2 linked regions of the Maricaulis maris MCS10 genome follow. The protein of the gene in region 1 interacts with the protein of each later gene in a pairwise test. Links are inferred from orthologs where the notes say so. Each region holds a gene or a part of one and is shown in the gene's direction. Other genes may lie near its edges.

Region 1 (11,207 bases):
GAGGCCGGGGGCGGCGAGGGCTTTGTCGATGACGTCGATAATGCCGCGCAGGCGGTCGGCTTCCTTGTCCCAGCGGGCGATCTCGTCGCGCAGGGGTTTGAGCGCCTTGCGCTGATCGGCGGCGGAGCGGCGGGCGACGGACTTTTCGTCGGTGGCGGCGGCCTTCTTCTTCGGGCCGTCCTTGGGCGCGCGGCCGAGCAGGGACTGGCGATAGGTCTCGATATCCTCGTCATAGGGTTTGACCGTGCCATCGCCGACCACCCAGAGCCGGTCGACGCAGCTCTCGATCAGATGCCGGTCGTGCGAGATCAGGACGACGGCGCCCTCATACTCATTGATCGCCTGGATCAGGGCGGCGCGGCTGTCCATGTCGAGATGGTTGGTCGGTTCGTCGAGGATGAGGAGGTGTGGGCCCTCAAAGGTGATCAGGTTGAACAGGAGGCGGGCCTTCTCGCCGCCCGACAGCGTATCGGCCGGGGTTTCCTGGCGGTCACCGGGCAGGCCGAAAGTCGCCAGACGGGCCCGGCGCTGGGCCTCGGTGGCGTCGGGCATCAGCTCGATAATGTGCTGATAGGCCGACATGTCCGGTGACAGGCTGTCGATCTGGTGCTGGGCGAAATAGGCGATCTGCATCTTCTTGTGCTTGCGCAGATGCCCGTCGAGCGGCGCCAGCCGGTCGCACAGGAGTTTCGCCATGGTCGATTTGCCGGCACCATTGCGGCCGAGAATGCCGATCCGGTCCTCGGTATCGATATTGAGATTGACGTCGCGCAGCACTGGCTTGCCCGGCGCATAGCCGGCCTGGAGATTGACCATGCGGACGATCGGCGGCGCCATTCGGCGCTGCGGGCTGGGGAAGTTGAAGGGCGCCACCGGGTCCTCGACCTGGGTCGCCACGATCTGCATCTTCTCCAGCCGCTTGACCCGCGACTGGGCCTGTTTGGCCTTCGACGCCTTGGCCTTGAAGCGGTCGACGAAGGATTGCAGGTGGCGGCGTTCGACCTCCTGCTTCTCGACCATCTTCATCTGCAGGCGTTGCCGCTCTGCCAGCGCCTTTTCGAAATCATCATAACCACCATCCCAGACGGTCAGCTTGCCCTGTTTGAGATGGGCGATCTTCTGCATCGCTCCGTTCAGCAGGTCACGGTCGTGCGAGATCACCAGGGCGGCGCCGGGGAAGGATTTGAGATAGGTCTGCAGCCACATCACCCCTTCCAGATCGAGATAGTTGGTCGGCTCGTCCAGCAGGAGAAGGTCGGGGCGCGCGAACAGCGTCGCCGCCAGGGCCACGCGCATCCGCCAGCCGCCCGAGAACTCGCGGCAGGGCCGACGCTGTTCCTCGCCGGTAAAGCCGAGACCGGCCAGGATCGACCCGGCGCGTGCCTCGGCGGTGTGGCTGTCGATATCGGCCAGCCGGGTCTGGATCTCGGCGATGCGATTGGGCTCGGTTGCCGTTTCCGCCTCGGCCAGCAGGGCGGCGCGCTCGGTGTCGGCGGCCATCACCACATCGATCAGGCTGTCATCCCCGCCCGGCGCTTCCTGGGCGACCGAGCCGACGCGAGCGCCTTTTTGAACACTGGTATCGCCGCCTTCGGAGGCGATCTCGCCGCGGATCAGGCGGAACAGGGTCGATTTGCCCGTCCCGTTGCGACCGACCAGACCCATCTTGGTCTTGGCCGGCAGGAAGAGCGTCGCCTGATCAAAGAGCATCCGCCCTTCAATGCGATAGGTGAGATCGTTGATGTGCAACATGGTGCATGGCGGTTAGCGCGGGATTTCGGCTGGCGCAACAGATTCGCGCTGAGCCCGATGGAGGGCGGCCGCTTTGCGGTTTCACCCTTGAGCTGAAGAAGCGGACACGGCCTGCTGGCTGACAAGCGATTTATGGATCACTCCGCGACGGGTCGCGATGTCAGCCCTTATGTTCTTCCAATCGAGACCGCTCCGGCGTCAAGCCAGACAAGTTCTGTGCCCGCCCCCTGTCAGCCGGCCTCGATGACCAGGATTTCCATCGGGATATCGCCGTCCGGGCCGAATTCCTCTTCGAAGCGTCGGGTCAGCGCCGCGATCGCCGCCTCGACATCTCCGTCATTGCGGCGGATCTGCCCGGCGACGGGATTGCCCAGAATGAGGCCGTGCGCGAACGCCTCGAGATCGGCCTTGCTGTGGACCCGGGACAGGATGTCGATCCGGATATCTGTAAATCCGGCGGCCCGCAGATCGGCCTCAATCGTCCCGGCATCGTGATAGCTGTAGGGGACGGCATAGAAGCTGGGCTCGTCCTTGCCGATCAATGGCGCAACGACGCCATCCGCGATTTCGGCAAACGGGTTGGTCGCCCAACTGCCCCAGACATTGAACACATAACGACCGCCCGGTTTGAGAACCCGACGGGCCTCGCGATAGGCGGCGACCTTGTCCGGGAAGAACATCACGCCGAACTGGCAGGTGATCGCGTCAAATTCCGCGTCGGGGTAATCAAGCGCGCTGGCATCGGCGGTGTTGAAGGTCACAGCATCCGGATCGCCGGTACGCTGGCGGGCGATGGTCAGCATGTCGCCATTCAGGTCCGTCGCTTCCAGCCTTGCACCGTCGGGCAGGCGGGCGAGGAGCTTCTCGGTGAGGATGCCGGTTCCAGCTGCCAGTTCCAGCAAATGACTGCCGGCCGAGACCGGGACCCGACCTGCGAGGTCGCCCGCGTGGTGATCGAACAGGACCGGGCCGAGATAGCGGTCATAGGCGGCCGGGATATCGCCCTCGAAGCGCGCGGTCACCGCTGTCTCACCGGATCTGGCCTGACCCGCGCCGCTGGCGGGTGGTTCGCTGACATCGCGGAACAGGAGCATCGAACCGATCCGTGACGACGCACCGTCCCAATACCCGTTCTCGGCCGCGAATTCCTTCGGGTTCTTGAAGGTCCCGAAGATGATGTCGAACAGGGGCAGGTCCGAGAAGTTCTTGTCGTGGACGCCGCGCTCATGATGGTGGCTGTGGCTTTCGGGGCGTTGCAGGAAAAAGCCGAGCCAGCGTGGCGTGCGGATATTGGTGTGCTGGAACAGGGCGAGGAAGGTCGTCGCCAGCAGGGTGACCGTGATGGCCTGTTGCTCGATCCCGACCAGAAGGGTGAGGCCCAGACTGCCGACAAAGGCAAAGCCGATGGAATCGAGCGGACTGAAATAGAAGGCGCCGAATGTGTCGACCCGCTCGGCACTGTGGTGAAGCTGGTGAAAGCCCAGCCACAGGAAACGATTGCCGTGCATGGCGCGGTGCCAGACATAGACCCCGAATTCAAAGACAAGAATGCCGACCGCGCTGCCGCCCAGAAGGCCCAGCCCGCTGAGGTCGAACAGCTGATAGGGGGCCAGCAGCGGGTCCCAGATCATGGGCAGGTAGGCGGAGAGGAAGAAATAGGCGGTGAACATGACCAGCGCCCGAAATCGCCACCCCTTGACGGCCGGCAGCTTGCGCGCCGGGAAGATCGCTTCGATCACGATCATGGTGGCGAACAGGCCCAATATCGCGAGCGATACCGGATCCAGCAGTACTTGAATTGGTGTTGGCATTGAATCCCCCGGTTCCGCCGACGGTACACGTATTCCGTGTGGTGGTAAGGGGCATTTCTTCCGAATTGGCCAAAAACAAGCGGCTTACGGCCCGGAGGCAGGCCCGAAAGACGCAATGACTTCCCCTGATGGCCTGCGCCCGCTATAAGCCGCGCGAATCCACAGGCCGGGGTGATCCCGGACAATCACAGTTTCAGTCTCGAGGACTTCTCCCATGGCGATCCAACGCACCTTCTCCATCATCAAGCCCGACGCCACTGCCCGTAATCTGACCGGCGCCATCAACGCCAAGATCGAGGCTGCCGGCCTGCGCATCATCGCGCAAAAGCGCATCCGTCTGTCGCGCGAGCAGGCTGAAGGTTTTTACGGCGTCCACAAGGAGCGTCCCTTCTTCAACGACCTCGTCACCTTCATGATCTCCGGCCCGGTCGTGGTCCAGGTCCTGGAGGGCGAAGACGCCATCGCCAAGTATCGCACCGTGATGGGCGCGACGAACCCTGAGCAGGCTGATGCCGGCACGATCCGCAAGGACTTCGCCGAGTCGATCGAAGCCAACTCGGTGCATGGTTCCGACGCCCCGGAAACTGCAGCGGAAGAAATTCCCTTCTTCTTCTCGGATGACGAAATCGTCGGCTGATCCCAGCTGCAAATTCAGACAAAAAAGGCCCGGTATCCTGCCGGGCCTTTCTTTTTTGTGCATAACGCGTTGCGCGGGCGTGCGGCGCTGCCTAACTGCGCTCGCAGAGTGGTGTGAGGAGTTGCGCGATGGACATGCCCCTGATTGCCAGCCTGGTGACCTTCGTCGTGATCATGTCCGTCACGCCCGGCCCCAATAATATCATGATGATGTCGTCGAGCGCCCTGTTCGGGGTGCGGGCAACGCTGCCGCATTGGCTGGGCGTGAATTTCGGCTTCAACCTGCTCTTGATCGCTTCGGTGTTCGGACTGGGTGAGTTGATCGGGCGTTTCCCGGTCATGCTGGATGTGGTCCGGATTGGCGGTTCGCTTTGGCTGGTCTGGATGGCGTGGAAATTCGCCCATGCCGGTTGGGCTATCGGCAAGGCCGGCAGCCGCGCGGCGACCGCCAGGGAAGACCGCTCGCGCCCCTTCCGGTCCTGGGAGGCTGCGCTGTTCCAGGCGATCAATCCCAAGGCCATCCTGATGGCGGTCTCGACGGCAGGCGCCTATGTCGCGCTGGCCGACACGCCGATCGAACGGGTCGGTATTTTCGTGACCGCCTTCATCCTGTTCGGCGCGCCCTGCGGTTTGCTCTGGATCTTCGTCGGTGGCGGTCTCAAGCGCCTGCTGGCCGAAGGCGCCTCGGCGCGCTGGCTGAACTATGCCATTGCCGGCATCCTGATGTTCACGATCTGGTTGATCCTGTCGGCCTGAGCCGCAGGCCGCCCCTTGCGTGGAGCGGTAACGCAGCAGACCATGGCGCTCCCCCAAGCGCCGGAGAGCTGCCATGTCCGATATCGCCCGTCTCGTGCAAGCCCTGCCCAAGGCTGAACTTCACCTTCACATCGAAGGCTCGCTCGAGCCGGAATTGATGTTCGAGCTGGCCCGGCGCAACGGGATCGAAATCCCCTTCAACTCGGTCGAGGAAATCCGCGCCGCCTACGATTTTTCCAACCTGCAGGATTTTCTCGACGTCTATTATGTCGGCATGAATGTGCTGATCACCGAGGCGGATTTCTTCGATCTGACCTGGGCCTATCTCCAGCGTGTCGACGCCGAGAATGTCCGCCATGTCGAGATCTTCTTCGACCCGCAGGGCCATACCGATCGCGGCATCGCCTTCGCGACGGTGGTGGACGGGATCACCCGGGCGCTGGACAGGGCCAAGTCGGAGCTCGGCATCACCTCGAAGCTTATCCTGTGTTTCCTGCGTCACCTGTCCGAGGAGGCGGCTTTTGAGACGCTGGAAATGGCCAAGCCGCACCTGGAGCGCATCGACGGTGTCGGTCTGGACAGTTCCGAGCTCGGTCACCCGCCGTCGAAATTCCAGCGCGTCTTCGCCGCTGCCGGCGAGCTGGGCCTGCTGCGGGTCGCCCATGCCGGTGAGGAGGGGCCGCCGGAATACATTCATGAAGCGCTGGACCTGCTGAAGGTCGACCGTCTCGATCACGGCAATCGCGCCCTGGAAGACGGCACTCTGGTCGCCCGCCTTGGCCGCGAACAGATGACGCTGACGGTCTGTCCGCTCTCCAATCTGCGCCTGTGCGGCATCAAGCGGCTGGAAGACCACCCCCTGAAACGCATGCTGGCGCTGGGCCTGCGGGCCACGGTCAATTCCGACGACCCGGCTTATTTCGGCGGCTATGTGAATGACAACTACATCCGCACCGCCGCCGCCATCGACCTGAGCGCCGACGAGATCATCGAACTGGCGAAGAATTCTTTCCGCGGCGCTTTCCTGCCGGAGGCGGAGATCGAGCGCCATCTGGCGGAGATTGATGCGGTGGTGGAGGGCGTGGCCTGATTGTTTTGATCTGCCCCTGAAGGTTTCGATCTGAGCTTGTCCAAATGTGGCGGGATCAGTCCGTCATAGTCTGGCCCAATTCTTTCGCGCATTTTTACCCATATCAATCTGGGGGTGTATGATTATGCTGGCGACTATGATTGCGATGCTGGTGGCTCTGCAGGAGCCGTCAGTCGCCGAGTGCGGGCTGATATCGGGGGCTGATACCTTGCTGGACGAGGCTGACGGCCGGCTCGTCCTGTTGGGCGAGCTTCATGGCACGCAGCAGGCCCCGGCGTTTACGGCAAGCCTGATATGCCAGGGTGTCGCGCGTGGCGATCATACCATCCTCGGCCTGGAGATGAGCGCGACCGAACAAGACCGGCTGGAGGCCTATCTGTCGTCCGACGGCAGCGAAACCGCCATTGCCGCACTGACCGCCGGGTCGTGGTTCTGGGAGAGCAGTCGGGATGGCCGTTCCAGCATTGCAATGCTGTCTCTGATAGACGCGGTGCGCCGCCATCGCGCGGCGGGCGCCTCAATTGACCTCGTCGCAGTAGATTTCGACCCGGTCGCCGATGCGGACCTGGACGATACTCCGCACATTCGGGATCAGGCCATGCTGCGCCGGGCGCGGCGTTTTATCGGCGATGCGGACAACATCTTGATCCTCGTCGGCAATGTCCATGCTCGCAGGACGCCATTTGTGTATGGGGACTTGCATTTGGAAACGATTGGCTCACTTGCCAACCCGGATGAAGTTTACAGTCTTCGGCTGGGTGTTCTCGGTGGTGAAGCCTGGTCCTGTCGTCGCGCCGATGGCGTGACCGAATGCGGCCCTCATGCCTCAGCCGGCTATGTCGATTTGGGCGAACACCGTGTCATGTCGTTGGATGAAGCGATCGAGGCCGGGGTGCTCGGGATCGAGGCTGATGCCTACCACCGCTATGTTTTCCTCGGTGAGAGCGACGTCTCCCGACCGCTCTTGGCGCCAACTGATTGACTCAATCGTCCTCCGAGCCCGGCTTGCGCCGTCTCGATTTTGCCTGCGCTTTCGGGACCTTGTCTGCTTTCGCCCGCTTGATCGACGCGAGGGAAGGCCGCGCTTTTTTGCGGGGCTTGGGCGCGATCAGCGCCTGTTCGATCAACTGGCGCAGGCGGTCACCGCTGCCGGCGAGCTGGGCCTGCGGGCCACGGTCAATTCCGACGACCCGGCTTATTTCGGCGGTTGTGTGAATGACAACTACATCCGCACCGCCGCCGCCATCGACCTGACCGCCGACGAGATTATCGAATTGGCGAAGAACTCCTTCCGCGGCGCTTTCCTGCCGGAAGAAGAGATCGAGCGTCATCTGGCGGAGATTGAGGCGGTGGTGGAGGGCGTCAGCTAGCGGACAAGATGGGCAGCTGCCTGCCGGTGTTCGCAATACCCATTTGGAATTAAAGGCATACGAGCTGCCCGTATCCTGTATAGTGGCCGCAAACCAGTTTTAGGGGCGGAACATGCGGGCATTGATTTCGATTTCGATCATGGGACTTTCGTTGCTGACCTCGACCGCTGCGGTCGAGGCGCAGGCCAATCAGGAGCGGGTGATCCCCGAACATATTCTTGTCCGGGTCATGCCGCGAGATCTGGTGGGGGTCGATTTGAGCGGCGCCGCGCTGGCAGATGTAAGCTTCGAGCGGGTTACCATGTCCGGCGCGAACATGTCCGGCGCAAATCTCAGCCGATCCCGGTTTCCGGATGCCAATCTGGACCGCGCGGATCTCTCGAATACCGATCTGACCGAGGCTGACCTCTCCACGGGAAGATTTGTCGGCGCAAACTTTCGAGGTGCTTTGCTGCGCAACACCTCCCTGACCGGTGCCAATCTCACCGGCGCGGATCTGACAGGGGCCCGGGAACTGGGCTATGAGATCAATCAGGCCCGCCTTTGCAATACTCGCCTGAGCGCAACAGTGGTCCTCAATCGCGATTGTGTGGAGCTTGGAGTGCGTGCCGAGACGCGCCATCTCGTTGATCGCAACGCCCAGCAGCGTCTCCTGCAAAACCGGGCCTGTGTCGGCTGTGATCTTCGCTTTGCCCAGGCCGCCAACGCGTCGCTGATTGGCGCCGATATCTCCCGCGCCCTGCTGACCGATGCCAATCTGTCGGGCGCGAACCTGTCTGGGGCCAACCTCGTCGACGCCGAGCTTACCCGCACCAATTTTGCGCGTGCCAATCTGTCGAATGTGAGTTTCTCCGGCCGTCCATTGCCGCGCAATGTGATATTCACCGGCACCATTCTTCGTGGCGCCAATCTTTCTGGCCAAGACCTCACGGGGCTCGACTTTCAGGGCGCCGACCTGTCCCGAGCCAATGTCGAGGCGGCCGAAATCGATCGCACGACATTGCTCCGGGATGCCCGCCTGACCGGACTGGACCTGAGCCATGCCTCCTTGAGCCAGGCGATTTTTCCGGGAAATGACTTTCGCACCATCAACCTGACCGGTGTGCAGATTTACGGGATGGTCCTGACCGGCGCCAATTTCACCTCTGTCGAGTTGTCGAATGCCCGGATTGTTGAGAGCAACATGCAACGGGCCATCCTTGCCGGTGCCAATCTGTCCTACGCCGACCTTTCCGGGATTGACCTTGCTGGCGCCGATCTGACCGGTGCCGACTTGAGTGGAGCCAACTTGATCGGCGCTGATCTGACAGGCGCCAACCTGACTCGCGCCAACCTGACAGGGGCCATCCTGTTCGGGACCGATCTGACGCGTGCGATCCTGGCCAATGCCCGGTTGAACTCGGCTCAACTGGTCGGCGCCCAGCTAAGCGGCGCCCGGCTCGACTCGGCGGACCTGACGGATGCCAATCTTTTTGGCGCGCAGAACGCGGCCAGCATCCCGGTCTCCGGCACCATGACCTTCTGCCGCACCAGGATGGCAGACGGGAGTGACCGCAGCTCCAGCTGTGGGGCTGCGGTTTCGTCGCCGAAATAGCCGTCTGGTCCTCAGATCCCGACTTCCGGCGTATCGACCTGGTTTGTGACTTCTGCGCTTTCGCGGCTTTCACGCGTTTGATCGACGCCAGGGATGGCCGCGCTTTCTTGCGAGGCTTCGCGGCGAGGTCGAATCGCAGCTGGACGGTACTCTCGGTCTTGTTGATGTGCTGGCCATCCCGAGCCCGGTCACTCTGTGCCTGACCGCTCCTGGATGAGGGCGATCAGCTGGTCGAGGACGACATCATCGCGCCCGCGCACGACCGGAAAGTCGAGGCGAATGTCGGGTGTGACCGGGTGTGAAACAAGGTTTCCGTTCGGCCGCACGATATGGGCTTTGGGATAGCCAACCGCGATGCCGGTCTCGGCGAGCGTGAAGGTTTCCATCGCGCCATAGGTGGTCGCCATGTCGGCCGTCACTTCGCCAACGATCTCGCCGAAACCATAATCCTGCACGAGGGCCGCGACGGAAACCGCATTGGAGAAGCTGTAGCGATTGACCAGCACATAGACATCGCCCTCGAACCGGTCGTCAGCCGGTCGCGGTTGGGCGTATGGCAGGTCGATCTCGATCAGGTCGCCAGCCGGCGTTGCATCGTAAAGCTCGGCATAGGTCGCTGTCATGCCGCTGGGCACGTCCATGGCGTCGAACCGCGCCTGATTGGCAGCCGTGCTTTGCGGGCTGACCCGGACCGTGAAGCGTGAGGAAAACCGGAATGGTTGATCGGCCACCCAGGCCAGCATCGGGTCGGAGAATGAATTGTCGCCACCGGGATTGTCGCGCAAGTCGATGATCAGGTGTCGTGCTCCGGCTGCACGGAAAGCCAGGAAGCTGTCATCGACAAACCGGATGAAATCGGTCGGATCCCACACATCGCCACCGGGCTCGATGTTGAAGAATGCGAAGGGGCGCAGATAAGCGGTTTGCCCGCCCAGCATCCTCGCGTCCCGGGAATCGAGACGGAAGGGTTCCTGCCGCCCCTCCAGGGCTGCTGCCATATCCTCGCTGTTGCGAAACTCCACCTCGATTCGCGACCGCTGACCGTCGACATGCCGGACATCGAGCACCACCTCGGTGAGATCCGGCCACTCCTGCCAGATGAGGGGGCGTAGCTGGAACTCCAGGATGGTCTGACCGAAGCGAGGGGTTTCAGCGGAAACATGTCGCAGCAGGCGGGGCATCCATACGGTATTGGGCAGGTCATTCAGGCTCAGGATTTCGTCGCCCGGCTGCAAGGCGTCGGCGGTGGATGCATTCGTTTCCACAAAGACCCGCCCGGAGCGAATTGAAAGGGTTAGAGGCAGGACCCGCCCGCCCGCCGCGCGAAAGGCCTGGTAGGCCTCACCGCCGGTTTGTATGCGGGCATGAGCGTGGCGAGCGAGCGCTGTGAATACCTGGAATTCCCGCGCGATCTCCGGAACTGACATCGGTGTATCGAATCCCGCTCGCATCTCGGCATGGCGCTGATCCATGACCGACTGCGGGGTCGCCGCGTACAGATCGGCGTGGGCTTCGCGCAATCCGGCATAAAGCTGGTCAAAATCCGTGCGAATGGCTTGTGGCGAGAACAGCCGAGGCGCCTCCGCCTCGGCGTCGGTCGGCGATTGTGCGTCGCCTTGCCCGGCGATCAAAACGGCGAGGCAGAGGGTGAATTGCTTGAACATCTGGGTCTCTCATGGCTTCCTTGGGGCGGGGCAAGGCCCGTCGTTGAAAACGGTGAAGTCTTCGCCGGTCGATCACCATGACGAGAGTTTCCCGTCTATCTGACTTTTTTCTGACCGGAAAAAGGAATCCGTAATTCAATGGATTACAGCAAGCCATTTCTCCTTGGCGCATGGCGCGTCGAGCCGTCTTCCTGTGAGGTGACCGGTCCGGAAGGGGTCCGGGAGCTGGAACCCAAGGTGATGGATTTGTTGTGCCTGCTGGCTGAAGCCAAAGGAGAGGTCGTTTCGCGCGCAACCATCTCCGCCCGGATATGGCCCGGTGTCACGGTGAATGAAGATGCCATGGGGCGTTGTGTCTGGAAGTTGCGCCGTGCCCTTGGAGACCCGTCGCGCTCGCCGCGTTATGTCGGAACTGTTCCGAAGCGGGGCTACCGACTGCTCGAGCCGGTGAGCGCGATACCGGTCAGCCCGGCGATGATTGCGCGCCTGGTACCGAACTGGATCTGGGGTGTCTGCGGTGCCTTGCTGTTGCTG
Region 2 (11,452 bases), 1.3 Mb from region 1 along the record:
GTCGGCATCGGGGTCTGACCAGGGGACTCGATATCAAGGATGTGCAGATTCGGTCGGACATTGTCACGACTACCGAAGTCAGGGCCAGCCGACAGGATCAGAACGTCGCCAGTTCGTAGTCGGATGTCACCAAGCTTGCCGGAAAGGCGTTCTTCACCACGTCTCACAGCCATCACCGATGCGTTGAAGCGGGCCCGGAAATCGGCCTCCCTGAGTGTCTTGCCGTCGAGCAGGCTCTGACCGCTGATCACGGCGTGGAAGAATTCTTCCGTATTCTGCCGCTTCGGAGCGGCATCAAGCGTCAGGCCGTTGATCCCGTGCAACTCATCGAAATGGGAGACGTCGCCGACCAGAATGAGGCGGTCGCCCGGGTTCAACACAAAGGCCGGGTGGACCGGCCGGATCACGCGCTTGTCCCGAATGATTTCCGCCAGGTAGAAACTGTGCAACTTGCGCAGGCTGGCGGCGGCGACGCTTTGGTTGATCAGGGCAGAGCCTTCCTCGATCCGGGCCTCGATGTGGAAAATCCCACTGGTGTCGGCCTCCGGAGCTTTGCGCTCCTTGAGCACGATCGGGGCTGCGAGCACCAGAGCGGCAAAGACCACAAGCGCGACAGTCGCTCCGGGAAGGGCGAAGTCGAATACTGATAAGTCGACGCCGAGACGGGCGGCTTCACCAGTCACCATCAGGCTGGCCGACGTTCCGAAGGGTGTCAACATGCCGCCAGCCAACGCCATATAAGAAAGCGGCAGCAGCAACAGGTGCGGAGAAACATCTGGTCGTCTCGCTGCCGGCCCCAACAGTGCTGCAACGACCGCGGTGTTGGGAATGACTGACGAGGCCAGCGCGGCCGAGCCAAGGAAGCGGGCAAGAGTGAGTCTCGGGCCGCGTCCAGCTCGTCCAAACACCGCGCGACTCAAGCCGGGTAAACGAGCCAGGGCGGAGGCGATGATGACCAAGCTGGTTACGGCCAGGATCGCAGGTGTGGTTAGGCGGTCAAGCGCGTCATTGAATGGGATGCGGCCGGTGATGATGACCGCCGCTGTGAACAGGGCAAAGGCGCGGGCCGTCGACATGAGCCCCGAGAAAAGTACGGTTCCTAGTCCCACAATCAGGATAGCATCAATCAGGATTACGATCACGCGTTTCGCCTCCAGCCTGTCAACATGTATTGGCGAACCGCCCAATTTCAGTATCTGTTGAGGTTCCGCGAGATAAGTTCGCTGCCGTGAAAAACCATGCTACCCGCTCTGAGGCGAATTGAAAGTCGCTGCGGTGCAGCAAGTTGACCGGGTGCTTTGTTGACCGAAACTGCCGATATTTCCATTCTAGTTGTCGCGTACAAAAGCCGCGCGACGATAGAAAACTGCATGCGAGCGCTCGAGGCGCAAAGCCGCAAACCTCGCGAAATCCTTGTCCTTGAGAATGGTTCTCCGGTTGGCGAGCGCATTTTGTCAAGTGATCTTCCCGACGGTGTGAAATTGGTCATGCGAGACGAAAATCTCGGCTTCGCGGCGGGTAATAACCTGCTTGCAAAATTGGCGTCATCTGGCTGGTTCGCCTTCCTTAACCCAGATGCGTTTGCCCGCCCGGAATGGGTGGCTGAGCTAGAAGTCGCGATACAACGATATCCGGCTGTGAGCTTGTTCGGATCGACCCAGTATAGTTCCGACAGTTCAGATCTGCTCGATGGGGTGGGGGATGTTTTCCATGCCACGGGTTTGGCCTACCGATCCGGTTTTCTGCGACCGATCGCGCTTTTACCTAATGAGGGCGAAGTTTTTGGCCCTTGTGGCGCGGCTGCAATGATCAGAAGGTCGCTCTTCGAAACGCTCGATGGGTTTGATGAAAGCCTATTCTGTTATAGCGAGGATGTTGATCTAGCTTTTCGTGCGCGTCTGCTTGGTGAACGCGCGATCCAACTCCGTCGAGCCGCGGTCGACCATGTAGGGTATGCTTCATCGGGTCGCCGGTCGGAATTTGCAACCTACTATGGCGTCCGCAATCGATTGACCATCTACCTGAAAAACATGCCGGGATGGCTCTTGCCGGTAACGCTCCCTTTCCATGTGACCGCGACAGCGGTGCTGTCCCTCGGGGCGATCAAAAACCGTCAGTTCCGATTGTTCTGGCATGCCATATTTGACGCCATGCGTCGCTTGCCGAATACGCTCGCGGCCCGCAAAAATATTCAAAACACACGTAAAGTGACCACCGGAGCAATCGCGCGGATGATGTCGTGGAGCTCATATGGCCTTCTTGCTCGGATGCCGGATGTGCGCCCCTACCCAGACGAGACTATTCACAAGCCATCTCCTCCAGCGCCGTGATCTGGACAGAGACAAGGTCGATCGCATTGGCATCGGTGTCCCAGCCCGGCCATACAGCTAGGTAGGCCTGTGGCCACGTGCAAACGCCAGAGTAAATCTCCAACTCTACGGCGGTGAGGTGGCTGGACAATTCGACCTCCACCCACGAGGCTTGGCCGCGATCCGGCGTGAAGAAGTTCAGAAGCGCTCTTCGAGCACCTTGGTGAGAGCTTGATCGAAGTTGGTATGTAATACGCAAGCGATGGCCTTCAAAAGCCCGTAATTCTGGCTCGGAAAGCGCAAAAAACGCACCGGCCGACTGTAGGCCGTCCAGCGGGCCCCTTGCCGCACTAATTTGGGCGAAATCAGTATCGGGGGCTCCCAGAAAACTAGCTGTCAGGCCGTTCCCCGTGGTGAGTCCGGACAATGCAGCACCGCTGATCACAGTACCCTCTGCACGGATTTCTTCCGCTGTCCGGTGATTGACGTCGCCGAAACTCATCGCGCCGGCAACCATGCCGGCAGTGACCGCGGCAGCGAGCGGATAGAATGCCCAATCGGGTAAGGAAAACATGCCGTTTCGCGCCTGCGTGCGTTGGAGGTCGGAGCTGGGTCAATGTTTGGACCGAGCGGCTCCGGGCGTCAATCGGTCCCGCCGGAGACGAGGCGTCGGCGACCATCTCGATTTTGCCCATTTTCACTGCCATGAATCACACTGGAGTCAATGTCACAGGGGATGAAGTTGACGAATAACTTGAACTTTGGCGCAACGCAGCCGATTTTGGGCGTATGAACGTGCGCGCCGACATGCCCGAAGATGCCCTTGAGGCCGTGGTCGCCCGCCTCGATACAGCGATGAGCCGGGTCGAGGGTGTGGCGCGGTCCATGCGCGAACGGGTCCGTCGGGCCGAGACCGCCGCAATCGAGGCAAGGGACGCGGATGTCGATCGCGCCAATCTGGCAGACGCGTTGGACCAGGCGCGCGGCCGGGAGGCCGTGTTGCAGGATGCGGCGCAGGCGGCGTCCGACGCGCTGGATACCGCGATCACTGATTTGCGCGACTTCCTGACCGAGGAAGGGTGAGCTCATGTCTCGCGTGACGGTCAAACTCAATGGTCGCGATTTCACCATTGGCTGTGAAGAAGGGCAGGAAGCCTATCTGCGGGAGCTCGCCGGCAGTCTCGACAAGCGTGTCAGCGAGATATCCGGCCAGGTCGGGCAAATTGGCGATCTGAGACTGTTGCTGATGGCCTCGCTGATCCTGGTGGATGATCTCAAGGAATCTGATCGCAAGATCGCGGAACTGGAAGGCCAGGTGCAGCGTTTGCGTCACGAGAACCACGGCGCCGCAAGCTTGCAGGCCGAGGCGAGGGGGCAGCTGACTGAGCATCTCGCCCGGCTGGCCGACAGAATGGAAAACTTCGCCGCGACGCTTGAGGCAGATGATGCCGACCCTCAGGGCGGTGACCGGACATCTGCGCCTGATGCCTCGCTCGCGGAAGCTGGTGCTTGAGCTTGGCGCGTTTCACCTCCACATAAGGGGTGGCGGTTATCTGCTGCGTACGACTGGAGCGTCTATCCTGCGGACCGTACACCTCCACGAGGGAACTGCCTCTGTCTGGGACCCTGGTCCCGTTCATGTGGTGCCCACCTGCACTGTCGGGTTTGTGGGGATAAACACGCTCTGACGGCGCAAGTGGAGCCGCCACATGACTTCTCCCGCAGACAAGCCGGCCCTGCGGTCACGGATGATCGAACTTCGCCGCATGGCGGCCGTAAGGCTGCCTGCGGCTGGTGATGAGCTGGCCCGGGCATTTCCCGAAGCCTGGCTGCCGGCTGCCGGAGAACCCGTCGCCGGGTATTGGCCGTTGGACAGCGAACTGGATCCGCGTCCTCTCATGAAGCGCCTGAACGACCTTGGGCATTCATTGTGTCTGCCGGTTGTGCAGGGCCACGGCCTGCCATTGGTTTTTCGCGGCTGGGCTGACGGTGATGCGCTGGAATGCCGGGCCATGGGCGTGATGGAGCCTCGCGACGACCGGCCCGCGTTTCGTCCCGGGCTTGTGCTGGTGCCGCTTCTCGCCTGCGATCGCTCCGGCAACCGGCTCGGCTTCGGCAAGGGGTATTACGACTATACGCTGGCGGCATTGCGCGCGGCCGGGCAAGTCCGGGCGGTGGGTTTGGCCTTTGACTGCCAGGTGCTTGCGACAATTCCCGCAGAGCGGCATGATCAGGCCTTGGACGGGGTGGTTACCCAGAGCGGATTCATGTCGTTTTCGGCCCGCCTGTCCGGGACGCTGGATGCTTGAGGTTTTTCCATGACCTTCACCGTCACGCATGATCCTGCCAATTTCGCGGCCTGCCTGACTCATGTCGGGCCGGTGGATGCGGAGGAAATCCTCGCGTCTCGGCAGGAACTCCGGGAGGTGGCCGTCAGCCGGTCTGTGCGTGGGGTATTGATCAATATCAGTGATGCGACCATCACCGCCGAACCGGTTCAGATCATCGACAATGTGCAGGGCCTCGTTGATGAGCTTGCTCCGGGTACGAAACTGGCTTTTGTCAGCAAGGCCGCGGATCAGGAGACTGTGTCCATGATTGTCGCAACCGTTGCCCATTCCTCGGGCCGAAAGGTTGGACAATTCCACGAGCTCGAGAAAGCCCTGGGCTGGATCCGGCTGGATTGGGACGCGGCGGTTGCGGCCGGTTTTGTCCCGATTGCCAACTAGGCCGCGGCTTGGCGCTGTGACGACCGGCCAGGTTCGGCCGGGCCTACTGACCGGTCATCCCCGTTGTGCATCACCTTGTTTCTCTCCTGGGAGAAGGTGGCCGGAAGCCGGATGAGGGGGATTCTCCCGTCAATCACCGGGCTTCACCCCTCACCCTGACCCGCTCCCAGGGGGGAGGGAACGCAACTCGACCCAAAAATCAGCCAAACTTTTCCTTCCCCCTTCCTCCCTTCGGCGCAATCGCGTGCGCAGACCAAGGTTTATGGCTGGGCGTGGCCTGCAATCCTGATTGCCGCAGCCTGCGGCCAACGCCGCAACGGCGCACAGAGCTCGCCGACCTGCCAATGGGGATGGCGGCACGGGCGGCCCCTGTGAGGCGCTGTTGGTGCTAGAGTTTGTAGGAGCCGGGTTTTTCGCGAAAGATGGCGTCCGCGAAGGCGACGAAGTCCGGCGCCAAGCCTACCTTGCCAAATGATTCCCATATCTCTCTGCCGCCATCGCAGTCGAGGATGAATTCGAGGTCCTTGAGGACGGCATGCCATTGGCTCTTTGGCAACAGGCCGTCGGCGTGCAGCTCGAACATGACGCTGTAGATCTGTAAAAAATGCCCGATGAGGATGCCAAACTGCAGCCGCTCGTCCGGGTCGAGCTGGGCGTAGGACTCGATGCCGCGTCTGAACATTGAAGCGGTCGGCTTGCTGCCCACAGTCAGCGAATGCATCTGCCCTGTCGCTTCGACAAACTGGTAGCGCGCAGCGGCCTGCAATTGCTTGGTGTTCTGGCGGACTTGCAGGGCCAAGTATAGCAGGGTCGGCCCGACCAGGACGACCGCGACGATCTGCGAAATCAAATAGGCATCATTCAATGTCATGATTGCTCCCCCGCTGCGAGACTGGACGATTCCATGCTCTGCGTCACGGGCGATACAAAAAGGGCGCCTTGCCGGCTGGCAAGGCGCCCCTTTCTTGTTCGGGTTAGCCGCCCTAGTAGCGGTAGTGTTCAGCCTTGAACGGGCCGTGCTGCGGCACACCGATATAGTCGGCCTGCTCGTCCGACAGCACGGTCAGCTTGGCGCCGAGCTTGTCGAGGTGCAGGGCGGCGACCTTTTCGTCGAGATGCTTGGGCAGGATGTAGACCTCGTTGGTGTAGTTCTCACCCTTGGTCCACAGCTCGATCTGGGCCAGCGTCTGGTTGGTGAAACTGGCCGACATCACGAAGCTCGGATGACCGGTTGCATTGCCCAGGTTCACCAGGCGGCCTTCCGACAGCAGGATGATGCGGTGACCTTCCGGGAAGTTCACCAGGTCGACCTGCGGCTTCACATTGGTCCACTGGTAGTTTTTCAGGCTCTCGACCTGAATCTCATTATCGAAATGGCCGATATTGCAGACGATCGCCATGTCCTTCATGGCGCGCATGTGGTCGACGGTCAGGATGTCCTTATTGCCGGTCGCGGTGACGAAGATGTCCATCTCGCCGATCACGTCCTCGGCCCGCACCACCTCGAAACCGTCCATGCAGGCCTGAAGGGCGCAGATCGGATCGATTTCGGTCACATAGACTCGGGCACCGGCGCCGGCGAGCGACTCGGCTGAACCCTTGCCGACATCGCCATAGCCGAAGACGAGCGCCTTTTTGCCGGCCATCATCACGTCGGTACCGCGACGGATGGCATCGACCAGGCTTTCGCGGCAGCCATAACGATTGTCGAATTTCGACTTGGTGACGCTGTCATTGACGTTGATCGCCGGGAAGGGCAGCTCGCCGCGCTTTTGCATCTGGTAGAGACGCATGACGCCGGTCGTGGTCTCTTCGGACACGCCTTGGATGGCGGCCTTGGCCTTGGCGAACCAGCCCGGGGTCGCAGCAATGCGCTTCTTGATTTGCGCGAACAGGAAGGTTTCTTCCTCGGATTTCGGATGGTTGAGAACGGACGGGTCGTTCTCGGCCTTCTCGCCAAGGATCAGATACATGGTGGCATCGCCGCCATCATCGAGGATCATGTTGGCGGTTTCACCGTCCGGCCAATGGAAGATGGCGTCGGCATAGTCCCAGTATTCTTCCAGCGTTTCGCCTTTGGTGGCGAAGACCGGCACGCCGGTCTCGGCGATCGCCGCGGCAGCGTGATCCTGGGTCGAGAAGATGTTGCACGAGGCCCAGCGGACTTCCGCGCCGAGTGCCGTCAGTGTCTCGATCAGGATCGCGGTCTGTACGGTCATGTGCAGCGAGCCGGCAATCCGCGCGCCCTTGAGCGGCTGACTGTCCTTGTATTCTTCGCGCAGCGCCATCAGGCCCGGCATTTCGATTTCAGCCATGTCGAACTCGATCCGGCCCCATTTGGCCAGCGACATGTCCTTGACGATATAGGGTTTGTCCGCAGCAAATTGCGTCATGACCAAAAGGTCCTTCTTGTTCGGCGTTCGTAAAGTGGCAGGGCGAAGCGATTGCGCCCCGTGCTTATCAGGATCAGAGGAGGGAGCGAAGCTCGTCGGCCAGATCGGTCCGCTCCCAGGAGAAGCCGCCATCTTCGGTCGGTGTGCGGCCGAAATGTCCGTAGGCGGCGGTGCGGGCATAGATCGGCTTGTTCAATTGCAGCCGGGTGCGGATGCCACGCGGAGACAGGTCGGCCAGCTGGCGCAGTGCGTCCTCCAGCTTGGCCTCGTCAACGCGGCCAGTGCCGTGCAGGTCAACATAGAGCGAGAGCGGCTTGGACACGCCGATCGCGTAGGAAACCTGGATCGTGCAACGCTTGGCCAGTTCGGCCGCCACAACATTTTTGGCCAGCCAGCGGCAGGCATAGGCAGCCGACCGGTCGACCTTGGTCGGGTCCTTGCCGGAAAAGGCGCCGCCACCATGCGGCGCGGCGCCACCATAGGTGTCGACAATGATCTTGCGGCCGGTCAGGCCGGCATCGCCGTCCGGGCCGCCGATTACGAAAGTGCCGGTGGGATTGACGTAAAATTCTTCTTCCGGTGGGAACCAGCCTTCCGGCAGGACATCCTGCACGACCGGGCGCACCAGCTCACGGATGTCGTCCTGGGTCAGCCCGTCCTTGTGCTGCGTCGAAACAACGACCGAGGTCACGCCGGCCGGGACGCCATTTTCGTAGCGCATGGTGACCTGCGACTTCGCATCCGGCTCGAATTCCGGACGTGCGCCGGATTTGCGCAGCTCCGCCATGCGCTTGAGGATCTGGTGCGAATAGGTGATCGGGGCCGGCATGAGTTGCGGCGTCTCGTCGGAGGCATAGCCGAACATGATCCCCTGGTCGCCCGCTCCCTCATCCTTGTCGCCGCTGGCATCGACGCCCTGGGCGATGTGAACGGATTGCTCGTGCAGGAAGTTCTGTAACGTCGCCGTCTCCCAGTGAAAGCCGTCCTGCTCGTAGCCGATGTCGCGGACCGCTTCACGAGCGGCGGCTTCGATCTCTGCATCGTCGATCGGTGCCGCGCAGCGGACTTCACCGGCCAGGACGATCTGGTTGGTTGTTGTCAGGGTTTCGCAGGCGACACGGGCTTCCGGGTCCTTGCCCAGGAACAGGTCGACAATCGTGTCGGATATGCGGTCGCACACCTTGTCCGGATGGCCTTCGGAAACGCTTTCGGACGTGAAGATGTAAGAAGAACGGCTCACTGTGGAATCCTCATATAAGGAAATCTTTATATCGTCGGGTAGACCAGATGTGACGAGCGGATGCAAGTCTCCTCCGCTTTGCGGAAGATTTCACCAGCCCATATAGGCGGCGCTGCCCAAACAACCAGATTGCCCCTAGCCAATCCAAGCATATAAAGATATCTTTATGTCCTGATGTGGTAATGATGCGGCGGTGCGGCACGCCCCGGGCGGGGCTGCCAGAGCCGCAGCAGTGGAAGGGTGTCCCATGGGTGAGCACGGGCAGGCAGCGCGGAAACCGGACGGGTTGTCGGTTTCGTTCGAATTCTTTCCGCCGAAGACCGATGCGATGGAATCCACGCTTTGGGAGTCAATCTCGCGCCTCGAGCCGCTGCGTCCGGATTTCGTATCCGTGACCTATGGCGCCGGTGGATCGACCCGCGACAGGACCCATCGCACCGTGCACCGGATTGTCGAGGAAACCTCTATTCCTCCCGCGGCCCACCTGACCTGTGTCAATGCCAGCAAGGCCGAGGTGGATGGCGTCATCCGTGATTATTGGAAGTCCGGCGTACGCCACATTGTGGCGCTACGCGGTGATCCGCCTGACGCGATCGGGGGGAGCTATGTCCCGCCAGCTGGCGGCTATGCCAATGCCGCCGAGCTCGCGCGGGGCATTTCCGACATTGGTGATTTCGAGATTTCGGTCGGTTGCTATCCCGAGACCCATCCGGAGAGCCCGAATGCCGGTTTCGACATTGATTTGTTGAAGGCCAAGATCGATGCGGGCGCGACACGGGCGATTACGCAATTTTTCTTTGATGCCGATGTCTATTTCCGCTTTCGCGACCGGGCCCGGGCCGCCGGCATCACCATTCCGATCGTGCCGGGCATCATGCTGCAACCCAATTTCAAGGGTCTCAAGCGGATCGCCGGCCTGTGTGGTGCCAGCCTGCCGAAATGGCTGCATGAAGCCTATGAAGGTCTCGATGAGGATGCCGGCACCCGCCAGCTGGTGACGGCTCACGTCGCGGCAAAGCTGTGCGGCAAGCTGCGCAATGGCGGCGTGGATGGTTTCCACTTCTACACGCTCAACCGGGCCGAGCTGGCGCTGTCGACCTGCCAGTTGCTGGGCGTGAAGGCGGGCGACCGTGAGCTCCAGGCCGTCGCATCATGACGCGTGCCGCCCGCATTGCCGCACTGGACGCCAAGGCCCGTACCGAAATTCTCATTCTTGACGGGGCAATGGGCACACAGATCCAGGATCTGAAGCTGGACGAGTCCGGCTATCGGGGCGCACGTTTTGCCGGCTGGCACGTTCCGGTCCAGGGCAATAACGACATCCTCAACCTGTCAGCTCCGGAGGCGGTGAAGGCAATCCACCAAGCCTATTTCGACGCGGGAGCCGATATCGTCGAGACCAATACATTCTCCGCGACGACCATTGCCCAAGCTGATTATGACATGCAGGCTGTTGCCGGCGACATCGCCCGCGAAGGGGCGCGACTGGCCCGTGAAGCGGCCGACGAGGTCGCAGCCCGGACCGGTACTGTGCGAGGCGTGGCCGGCGCCATCGGTCCGACCAACAAGACCCTGTCGATCTCGCCCCAGGTCAACGACCCTGGCCATCGCGATGTTGATTTTGAAACGGTCCGACAGGCCTATTTCGAACAGGCGGGCGCCATGGCACCCTTCATCGATTTCTTCCTGATCGAGACCATCTTCGACACGCTGAATGCTAAGGCGGCGATCAAGGCGCTTCTGGACCTGCGCGCGGAGACCGGCGAGGAGATCCCGATCATCATTTCCGGCACGATCACCGACCGTTCGGGGCGGACACTGTCTGGCCAGACGGCGTCGGCCTTCTGGAGCTCGGTCCGCCATGCCCGTCCCTGGGCCATCGGATTGAACTGCGCGCTGGGGGCTGACGAGATGCGGCCCTATGTCAGCGAGCTGGCCCGTATCGCCGATACCCGCATCATCGCCTATCCCAATGCGGGCCTGCCCAACGATATGGGCGAGTATGACGAGACGCCGGACCAGACTGCCCGGCATCTGGGCGAGTGGGCGTCGTCCGGCCTGGTCAATATTCTCGGTGGTTGCTGCGGCACCACGCCTGACCATATCCGAGCCATCGCGGCAGCCGCGAAACCGGCCGCTCCGCGCCAGCCGGTCCCAAGCAGAAAAGCCATGATGCTTTCCGGTCTTGAACCGTTCGAGCTGGCGTCCTGAGGCTCAATACCATGTCCGTATCTGTTCCAAGCTTCGTCAATGTCGGCGAGCGCACCAATGTCACCGGCTCGGCCCGGTTTCGCAAACTGATCACCGAGGGCGATTACATGGCCGCCGTATCGGTCGCCCGGCAGCAGGTCGAGAATGGTGCGCAGATAATCGACGTGAACATGGATGAAGGTCTGCTCGACAGCGTCGAGGCGATGACCCGCTTCATGCGTCTGATCGCAGGCGAGCCGGATGTCGCCCGGGTGCCCGTCATGGTCGACAGTTCGAAATGGGAGGTGATCGAGGCGGGCCTGCAGAACACGCAGGGCAAGGCGATCGTCAATTCGATCAGCCTCAAGGAGGGCGAGGCCCAGTTTCGCGAACAGGCCGGCAAATGTCTGGCCTACGGCGCGGCGGTTGTTGTCATGGCGTTCGATGAGACAGGCCAGGCCGATACCGCTGCCAGAAAGTATGAGATCTGCGAGCGGGCCTATCGGATTCTCGTCAACGAGATCGGTTTTCCGGCGGAAGACATCATTTTCGACCCCAATATCTTCGCGGTCGCAACTGGGATCGAGGAGC

What was found.
Region 2: the proteins of ndk (region 1) and MMAR10_RS12650 interact in binary tests that used the Escherichia coli proteins (3 or more experiments, as listed by UniProt). The link is inferred for Maricaulis maris MCS10 from one-to-one orthologs.

The regions. Positions count from the first base shown.
Region 1 is NC_008347.1:1,341,390-1,352,596, forward strand. The notes cover bases 2,760-5,488. They hold ndk (nucleoside-diphosphate kinase), read left to right. Parts: upstream 2,760-3,777; coding sequence 3,778-4,200; downstream 4,201-5,488. Other genes in these bases: MMAR10_RS16670 (sterol desaturase family protein), read right to left, coding at 2,760-3,563; MMAR10_RS06425 (LysE family translocator), read left to right, coding at 4,329-4,955; MMAR10_RS06430 (adenosine deaminase), read left to right, coding at 5,029-5,488. Also shown: MMAR10_RS06410 (ABC-F family ATP-binding cassette domain-containing protein), read right to left, coding at 1-1,752; more of MMAR10_RS16670, read right to left, coding at 1,983-2,759; more of MMAR10_RS06430, read left to right, coding at 5,489-6,045; MMAR10_RS16885 (hypothetical protein), read left to right, coding at 6,170-7,027; MMAR10_RS17145 (hypothetical protein), read left to right, coding at 6,972-7,415; MMAR10_RS16120 (pentapeptide repeat-containing protein), read left to right, coding at 7,528-9,009; MMAR10_RS06450 (S41 family peptidase), read right to left, coding at 9,198-10,673; MMAR10_RS06455 (winged helix-turn-helix domain-containing protein), read left to right, coding at 10,812-11,207. UniProt on the Escherichia coli protein: Major role in the synthesis of nucleoside triphosphates other than ATP. The ATP gamma phosphate is transferred to the NDP beta phosphate via a ping-pong mechanism, using a phosphorylated active-site intermediate.
Region 2 is NC_008347.1:2,650,614-2,662,065, reverse strand. What follows is about bases 2,845-5,818. They hold MMAR10_RS12650 (5-formyltetrahydrofolate cyclo-ligase), read left to right. Parts: upstream 2,845-4,018; coding sequence 4,019-4,618; downstream 4,619-5,818. Other genes in these bases: MMAR10_RS12640 (hypothetical protein), read right to left, coding at 5,427-5,818; MMAR10_RS12645 (hypothetical protein), read left to right, coding at 4,628-5,038; MMAR10_RS12655 (cell division protein ZapA), read left to right, coding at 3,397-3,822; MMAR10_RS12660 (DUF4164 family protein), read left to right, coding at 3,099-3,392; MMAR10_RS12665 (hypothetical protein), read right to left, coding at 2,845-2,883. Also shown: MMAR10_RS12675 (SLC13 family permease), read right to left, coding at 1-1,187; MMAR10_RS16740 (glycosyltransferase family 2 protein), read left to right, coding at 1,302-2,330; more of MMAR10_RS12665, read right to left, coding at 2,299-2,844; more of MMAR10_RS12640, read right to left, coding at 5,819-5,909; ahcY (adenosylhomocysteinase), read right to left, coding at 6,022-7,431; metK (methionine adenosyltransferase), read right to left, coding at 7,505-8,671; metF (methylenetetrahydrofolate reductase [NAD(P)H]), read left to right, coding at 8,919-9,827; MMAR10_RS17100 (homocysteine S-methyltransferase family protein), read left to right, coding at 9,824-10,882; metH (methionine synthase), read left to right, coding at 10,894-11,452. UniProt on the Escherichia coli protein: Involved in the removal of 5-formyltetrahydrofolate.